2 regions of the Trinickia sp. NRRL B-1857 genome follow, and region 1 is predicted to be linked to the other one. Evidence: predicted binding sites of a transcription regulator. Region 1 holds the regulator's gene; the other holds the start of a gene.

Region 1 (3,406 bases):
GGCGCAATACAGTTCCGGCTCGCCGCGACGCGGCGGCTGCGCCACATAGAACTGATTGACGATCGTCGCGTGGTCCCCCTGTCGTGCCACCGCTTGTCCAAGACAATCGGTCGGCTCGCCCGACGCCCCGCGCCAGGTGGCCACCGCATCGTCGACGTAACGCACGACGATGCCGTCCGAGTTGGCGCGAACGCCGCTATCCGGCACGCAGCCCAATTCGTCGGGTGCGCTCCCGACGACAAGCCGCGCGGACCGACAACCGAATACGCCCGGCGTCACGCGCCCGCGCAGCGCGCTCTGGTCGGCAGGCGCATACCCGGCCATTTGGATTTGCTGTCCGAGAAGTAGCAGCGCGGTCGCTCCGGCCTCAACCATCCGCGCAGCGTCTACCGCGCGCTCGAACGATTCGCGCTGGCCTCGATAGAGCGTCAAAGCGCCGGCCAGTACGCTCAACCCGAGCGCAGCCGCGATCAGCCATTCCAGCAGCGCATGGCCCGCTTGCGCGCAGGACCCGCATCGCCTCGCTCCCGGCGAGTGTATCGAACGGCCGAGCGAGGCGCCGATCATTCGTCGCCCACGAACGGAAACGCGACGCAGCGCGTCGACGCTTGCTCCCCGCCCTTTGCGCAGGGACCGGCCGTGGGCAGCCGCTCCTGCGACGCGCCCTCCCGCCAATGCACGACGATCGCGCGGACATCGCGAGCCTCATCGATAATGTCCACCTGCCCTCCCTTCAGGGCCTGTGCTGCTTGCGCTCGGGAATACTCGAACAAAGTCGAAGACCCCTCGGGCAAGCGCATACCTTCGGCGATCGATGCGGTCAGCCACGTAGCATGGGCATACCGCATCTGCGCATCGACGTCACGCAAGGCGGCAAGTTGCGCCGCGGCGACGCCGAGCAGGGATACGGCGAGTAGCGACAACGCGACGAGCACCTCCAGCAACGATGCCCCGGTGCTGCCATGTGTATATCGACGAATCGCGTTCATGCGCCGCGCCGCCCGTCACAGCTTCCTCGCTCGAGTCGCGCTCGCCCACCGGCCGCGATGCGGATGCACCGGCGCAAGCCTTCGCCATCGTTTGGCGCGATGTTGCCGGCCGCCGCAAGTTCAAACTTGCGGAAGCCACCGATTACCTGACCCGCAGGCGGCGTGAATTCGACGTGGCCCGATCCGGCGGCAATGGACACGCCCGACACACGCGGGTAGACGCGTAGCGCTCGGCCCGAGCGCCCACGCTCCGAGACGACGGCCCAACCGCACGACCAACCTTGCGGTCCCCGCGCGCACGGATGTGCATTCGGCACGCAGCGAGCGGTAGCGTCGACGGGACACACCACGACGCGGCCGCCGTGGGCGATCGCCTCGCCCCGCGCTAACGTGAGGCTCGCGAGCAGCGCTCTAGCCGCACCGTCCACGCGATCGCGCGCCTGCCAAGCAGAGAACATCGGCGCGGCAACCATCGCGGACGCTGCCGCGAGTACCGTCACGACGAGAAGTTCGACAAACGAAAACCCGCCGCAGCGGATTGTTGAGCATGGCCACGTTAAGCGAAGTCCGCCCCCGCGTCCACGCCCGAATACGTCTTGCATCTTGCGTCGCTCCCGTCATCGGCACCATGCCAATCTAACGGGTCTCAAATCGACGCACCATCGTCCGTTCGGCCTAATGGCGCGCGAAAGCGCCTGCGGCCGACAATGGCGCATTCATCGTTCGCAACGGGAATATGAGCGTGTGGAGCGTGTGTGAAACGGACAACGGAAAACGGATCAGCGCTTGCGCGTGGGCTTGTCTTGCTTCGGCCGGCGAAACTCCTCGATCACATCCTCGAAATCGGATACGTCTTCGAAGCGCCGGTACACGGAAGCAAACCGCACGTAGGCGATCTTATCGAGCGCAAGCAACTCGTTCATCACAAGTTCGCCAAGCCGCTCGCTGCGAACCTCTCGCTCTCCGCTGCCGAGCAATTGGTATTCGATGCGGGCCACCGCCGCATCGATCGCCTCGGCGGAAACGGGACGCTTGCGCAATGCGAGCCGCATGCTCGCGGCAATTTTGCGGCGGTCGAACTCGCTGCGGCTGCCATCCTTCTTCACCACCGCCGGCAACGTCAGCTCAACCCGTTCGTACGTCGTAAAACGCTTGTCGCAGGCTGGGCAACGCCGGCGCCGCCGAATGGCGGCGCCGTCCTCGGATACGCGGGAGTCGACGACTTGCGTATCTTCGTGCCGGCAGAAGGGGCAGCGCATAGCCGATTAGCCGTAAACGGGGAACCGCTTCGTGAGCTCGCTCACCTGAGCACGCACACGCTCGATCGTAGCCGCGTCTTCCGGGTTCTCGAGCACGTCGGCAATCAGGTTGCCCACTTGCTCGGCTTCCTTCGGGCCGAAGCCGCGCGTCGTCATTGCAGGCGAGCCCAGACGAATACCGCTCGTCACGAACGGCTTTTCCGGATCGTTCGGGATCGCGTTCTTGTTGACGGTGATGTGCGCGGCGCCGAGCGCTGCCTCGGCGGCCTTGCCCGTGATCTTCTTCGCGCGCAGATCGACGAGCATCACGTGGCTTTCCGTGCGGCCCGACACGATACGCAAACCGCGCTTGACGAGCGTTTCGGCCAGCACGCGCGCGTTTTCCACGACCTGCTGCTGATACGTCTTGAATTCCGGCGAGGCCGCTTCCTTGAACGCCACCGCCTTGCCGGCGATCACGTGCATCAACGGGCCGCCTTGGATGCCCGGGAAGATGGCCGAATTGATCTGCTTTTCGTACTCGGCCTTCATCAGGATCACGCCGCCGCGCGGGCCGCGCAGGCTCTTGTGCGTGGTCGTCGTGACGAAATCCGCGTGCGGCACCGGGTTCGGGTACACGCCCGCTGCGATCAAGCCGGCATAGTGCGCCATGTCGACCATCAGATACGCACCGACCGACTTCGCGATCTTGGCCAGACGCTCGAAGTCGATCTTCAGCGCGAATGCGGAAGCGCCCGCGACGATCAGCTTCGGCTTGTGTTCTTGCGCCAGCTTCTCGGCGGCGTCGTAATCGATGTCTTCGGCCTCGTTCAGCCCGTAGCTGACCACGTTGAACCACTTGCCCGACATGTTCACGGGCGAGCCGTGCGTCAAGTGGCCGCCTTCGGCCAGGCTCATCCCCATGATCGTGTCGCCGGGCTTGAGCATCGCGAAGAACACGCCTTGGTTAGCCTGCGAGCCCGAATTCGGCTGTACGTTCGCGGCGTCGGCGCCGAACAGCGCCTTCACGCGATCGATCGCGAGCTGTTCGACGACGTCGACATATTCGCAGCCGCCGTAATAGCGCTTGCCGGGATAGCCCTCGGCGTACTTGTTCGTCAATTGCGAGCCTTGGGCGGCCATCACGGCCGGGCTCGTGTAGTTTTCCGACGCGATGAG
Region 2 (3,406 bases), 1.1 Mb from region 1:
GCCGAGGTAGCGCTTCGTGTACGGGAAGAGCCCGTTGTCGATATGGTGCTGGATGACGCGGCGCTTGATCTCGAGGCTCTCTTTACCGAGCTCGAGTAGTGCGTCGACGCGTGCCATCAGCGCCTCTTCGTCGCCCGCGTAAAGGTAGCCGAGCCGCGCGCAATTGATCGTCACCACGCCGATCGAACCCGTCTGCTCCGCCGAGCCGAACAGGCCGTTGCCGCGTTTGAGCAACTCGCGCAGATCGAGCTGCAACCGGCAGCACATCGAGCGGATCATGTTCGGCTTGAGCTCGGAATTGATGAAATTCTGAAAATACGGCAACCCGTAGCGCGCCGTCATCTCGAACAGACGGGTCGCATTGGGACTGTCCCATTCGAAATCGGACGTGATGTTGTACGTGGGAATGGGAAACGTGAAGACGCGGCCTTTCGCATCGCCGGCCTGCATCACCTCGATGTAGGCCTGGTTGATCATGTCCATCTCGGCTTGCAGATCGCCGTAGCAAAAATCCATTTCTTGCCCGCCGATGATGGGCACTTGCTCGCGCAAATCCTCGGGGCAGACCCAATCGAAGGTCAGATTCGTGAACGGCGTTTGCGTCCCCCAGCGCGACGGCACGTTCAGGTTGTAGATCAGTTCCTGAATGTATTGCCGAACTTGCTCGTAGGTCAGCGCATCCTTGCGCACGAACGGCGCCATGTAGGTGTCGAACGAGCTGAACGCTTGCGCGCCCGCCCATTCGTTTTGCAGCGTACCGAGAAAATTGACGATTTGCCCTACCGCGCTCGACATGTGCTTCGGCGGCGCGGCCTCGACTTTGCCGGGCACGCCGTTCAGACCTTCGGTCAACAGCGTACGTAGCGACCAGCCGGCGCAATAGCCCGAGAGCATGTCGAGATCGTGGATGTGCAGGTCGGCGTCGCGGTGCGCTTGGCCGATCGCGGGCGGGTAGACGTGACTGAGCCAATAGTTGGCTACGAGCTTGCCCGAGATGTTCAGGATGAGCCCGCCGAGCGAATACCCCTGATTGGCGTTCGCGTTGACGCGCCAATCGCGTCGGTCGAGGTATTCGTCGATGGCGGAAGCGACCTCGACACGCGGTTTGACGTGAGCGACCGTTTGCGCGTGGCGGTCCGCGTGTTGAAGGGGAGAGCGCGGCGGTCGGCTGTCCATACGATTCCTTGGTTGGCACAAGATGTTGTGGTGATTTGCATCGTATGCACCACATATCGTGTGGTCAACGTCGCCGACCGCTAATATTGCATGTGCTTGACCTGCGTTAAGTTCGGCGAGCTGCGCGGGCGCCGCGTACGCGACCGATTGTCCTCGCGCCTTGGCTCGCCGAGCCGGCGTTGCGTTAGCCGCTGCACCCGCAGCCGCCGCCCGCACCGCCGCCGCAGCCCGTGGACTGCGCGGGGGCTGCGTCTTGATCGGCCGTGAGCTGAATGGCGAAGTCGATCACGACGCGCTCGGGCTGGCGCTCGACGTATTGAATACGGACCTGGTCGCCGTAGCGGTGCTCGATTTGATGCAGCAGCGGAAGCGGATCGTGGTCGTTGACGAAGCGCATCGTCTCGCCGTGATCGAGCGTTTCGAGCGCGGCGAAGATGGCCGCATGGCGGAAACGCTTGGCGATGCCGCGGGCATCGAGGACATAGGTCGTATCGGGATTGCTGAGGGGCATGTGGGACTCCTTTCAATGACGGAAAAGCACGGTGCCGGTCTGTGCCGGCCCGACAAACATCGGTACTTGGATTGAAAATCGATAGGAACAACGAACGATGCGCGTCACCTCCTGTGCGAAACGGTTCGGCGATCGCGTTTAGCGACCAAGGCTGCGGCGATCATCGCGACGACGAACAGCAGTAGCGCCGCGGCGTTGCCGAGCGCACCGGCGCGGCGAAGCGCGAACGCAGGGACGAGCGAGCCGGCCACGCGCACGGCGAGCGCGGCGTGAAGCGCGATGAGCGGTACGTACAAGAAGGGGCGGTAAGCGACGCGTATGCGCGTGAGTGCGGGCAAGACGATCGGTGCGTGTCCAAGCGCCATCGACATCACAAAGCCGAGCGTAAGCGCGTGCAACGCGGCGTCATGCCAAGGATGCACGTCGCGCCAAGCACCGGCGAGCCCTAGCGCGCCGCTGAACGCTAGCCAGGCATAGCCGGAAAGCAAGCACACGGCGATAAACCGAGTGAGGCCGCGCTGACGGAGCGTGACGCGCGCGATGTCGTAACGCGCAAGCCAAGCGGCGAGGGCGACGAGACACGCGGAGAACGTGCGTAGTCCGAACTCCGGCGAGGGCGGCGATGTCACGATCGCGGCGAGCATGACAATAATCACGGCGACGAAAACGGCTCGAGCGCGCCGTGGCGTGGGGCGCATCCTCGTCAGCTCGAGCCGTTCGGCGGCGATCGTCAACACGAGAAACGCGACCCAGCTCGGTACCGCTTCGAGCACGGAGCCGGTGGCGAGCCAAATCAAATCGCCGAACCACCAAGCGAGCACCCCGAGCGCAAGCACCGAGAGATGCAACGCGCTCTGGCGTTGCAACAGCGAGAGCGCGCTGGCGCAAGCGACCGTCGCCGCGCCGAGCAAAAGCGCCTGCGTCAAAGCCGGCGGTGCGCCCGCCAATAGCAGCGCCCCGCCTAGCGCAGCCGCTATCGGGGCCATCAAATGCAGTCCGCCGCCCAGGGCGACTGCGCGTTCGAGGCTCACCACCGCCCCGAAAAACACCGGCAACATCAGCACGCCGTGCCAAGCCGCTTTTGAGAGCGCGTGATTCGGAACGGATACGCCGAAACGCGCGAGACCGGCAAAGACACCGCAGACGAACGCAAGCATGATCGCCGCCGCGAACCCGAAGCGGGCAATCGCGAGGGCGCGATGGCGCCGAGGTTCGCCCGCGCGAAGGGGGGGCGCAGCCGGACGCGATGAATCGTTCAATCGTCGCTCCATCCGAGCGCCTCGCGCGCCGCTTCGCTCATCATCGCGGGCTCCCAAGGCGGCTCCCAAACAAGATCGATGTCGACGCTCGAACCGATCGCGAGCGAGGCGTCGATCACGGCGTGCACGTCGTCGAGGATCGACTGACCCATCGGGCACGCGGGCGAAGTCATCGTCAGCGCGATGCGCCAGCCGTCGCATTTCGCTTCGACGTCATAGACCAAACCGAGATCGACGATGTTGACGCCGATCTCGGGGTCGATCACTTGCAACAGGGCTGCGCGGATGCTCTCTTGCGTCATCGATGCATGGGACGCGGTCGATAAGGCTTGCATAACGTTCCTCCTGGGGGCGGTGTGCGAGTGCGGCGCTCCGGCAAAGTTGCTCGGGCGCCGCGTTGGTTCATGCGAAGTTAGACACGGCGTGCGGCGATGGATTGAGCGGCCGGTTTTGCCGCTGC

The links. Region 1 encodes NrdR, which represses ribonucleotide reductase genes. Its sites were predicted from a motif close to CACNANATNTNGTG; they were not measured.
Region 2: AB1286_RS11155 (ribonucleoside triphosphate reductase) is a predicted target of NrdR. The motif match lies at 1,193-1,206, and genes of this name have one in related genera.

Annotation. Positions count from the first base shown of each region.
Region 1 covers NZ_JBFLUK010000001.1:3,623,248-3,626,653, reverse strand. Annotated here, with positions in the region: gene AB1286_RS16185 (PilW family protein) at 1-567, opposite strand, end outside; gene AB1286_RS16180 (hypothetical protein) at 564-989, opposite strand; gene AB1286_RS16175 (pilus assembly FimT family protein) at 986-1,489, opposite strand; gene nrdR (transcriptional regulator NrdR) at 1,769-2,248, opposite strand; gene glyA (serine hydroxymethyltransferase) at 2,255-3,406, opposite strand, start outside.
Region 2 covers NZ_JBFLUK010000001.1:2,505,984-2,509,389, reverse strand. Annotated here, with positions in the region: gene AB1286_RS11155 (ribonucleoside triphosphate reductase) at 1-1,176, opposite strand, end outside; partial or broken gene AB1286_RS11150 (DUF2249 domain-containing protein) at 1,445-1,687, opposite strand; gene AB1286_RS11145 (hypothetical protein) at 1,792-2,844, opposite strand; gene AB1286_RS11140 (metal-sulfur cluster assembly factor) at 2,943-3,281, opposite strand; gene AB1286_RS11135 (nitric-oxide reductase large subunit) at 3,359-3,406, opposite strand, start outside.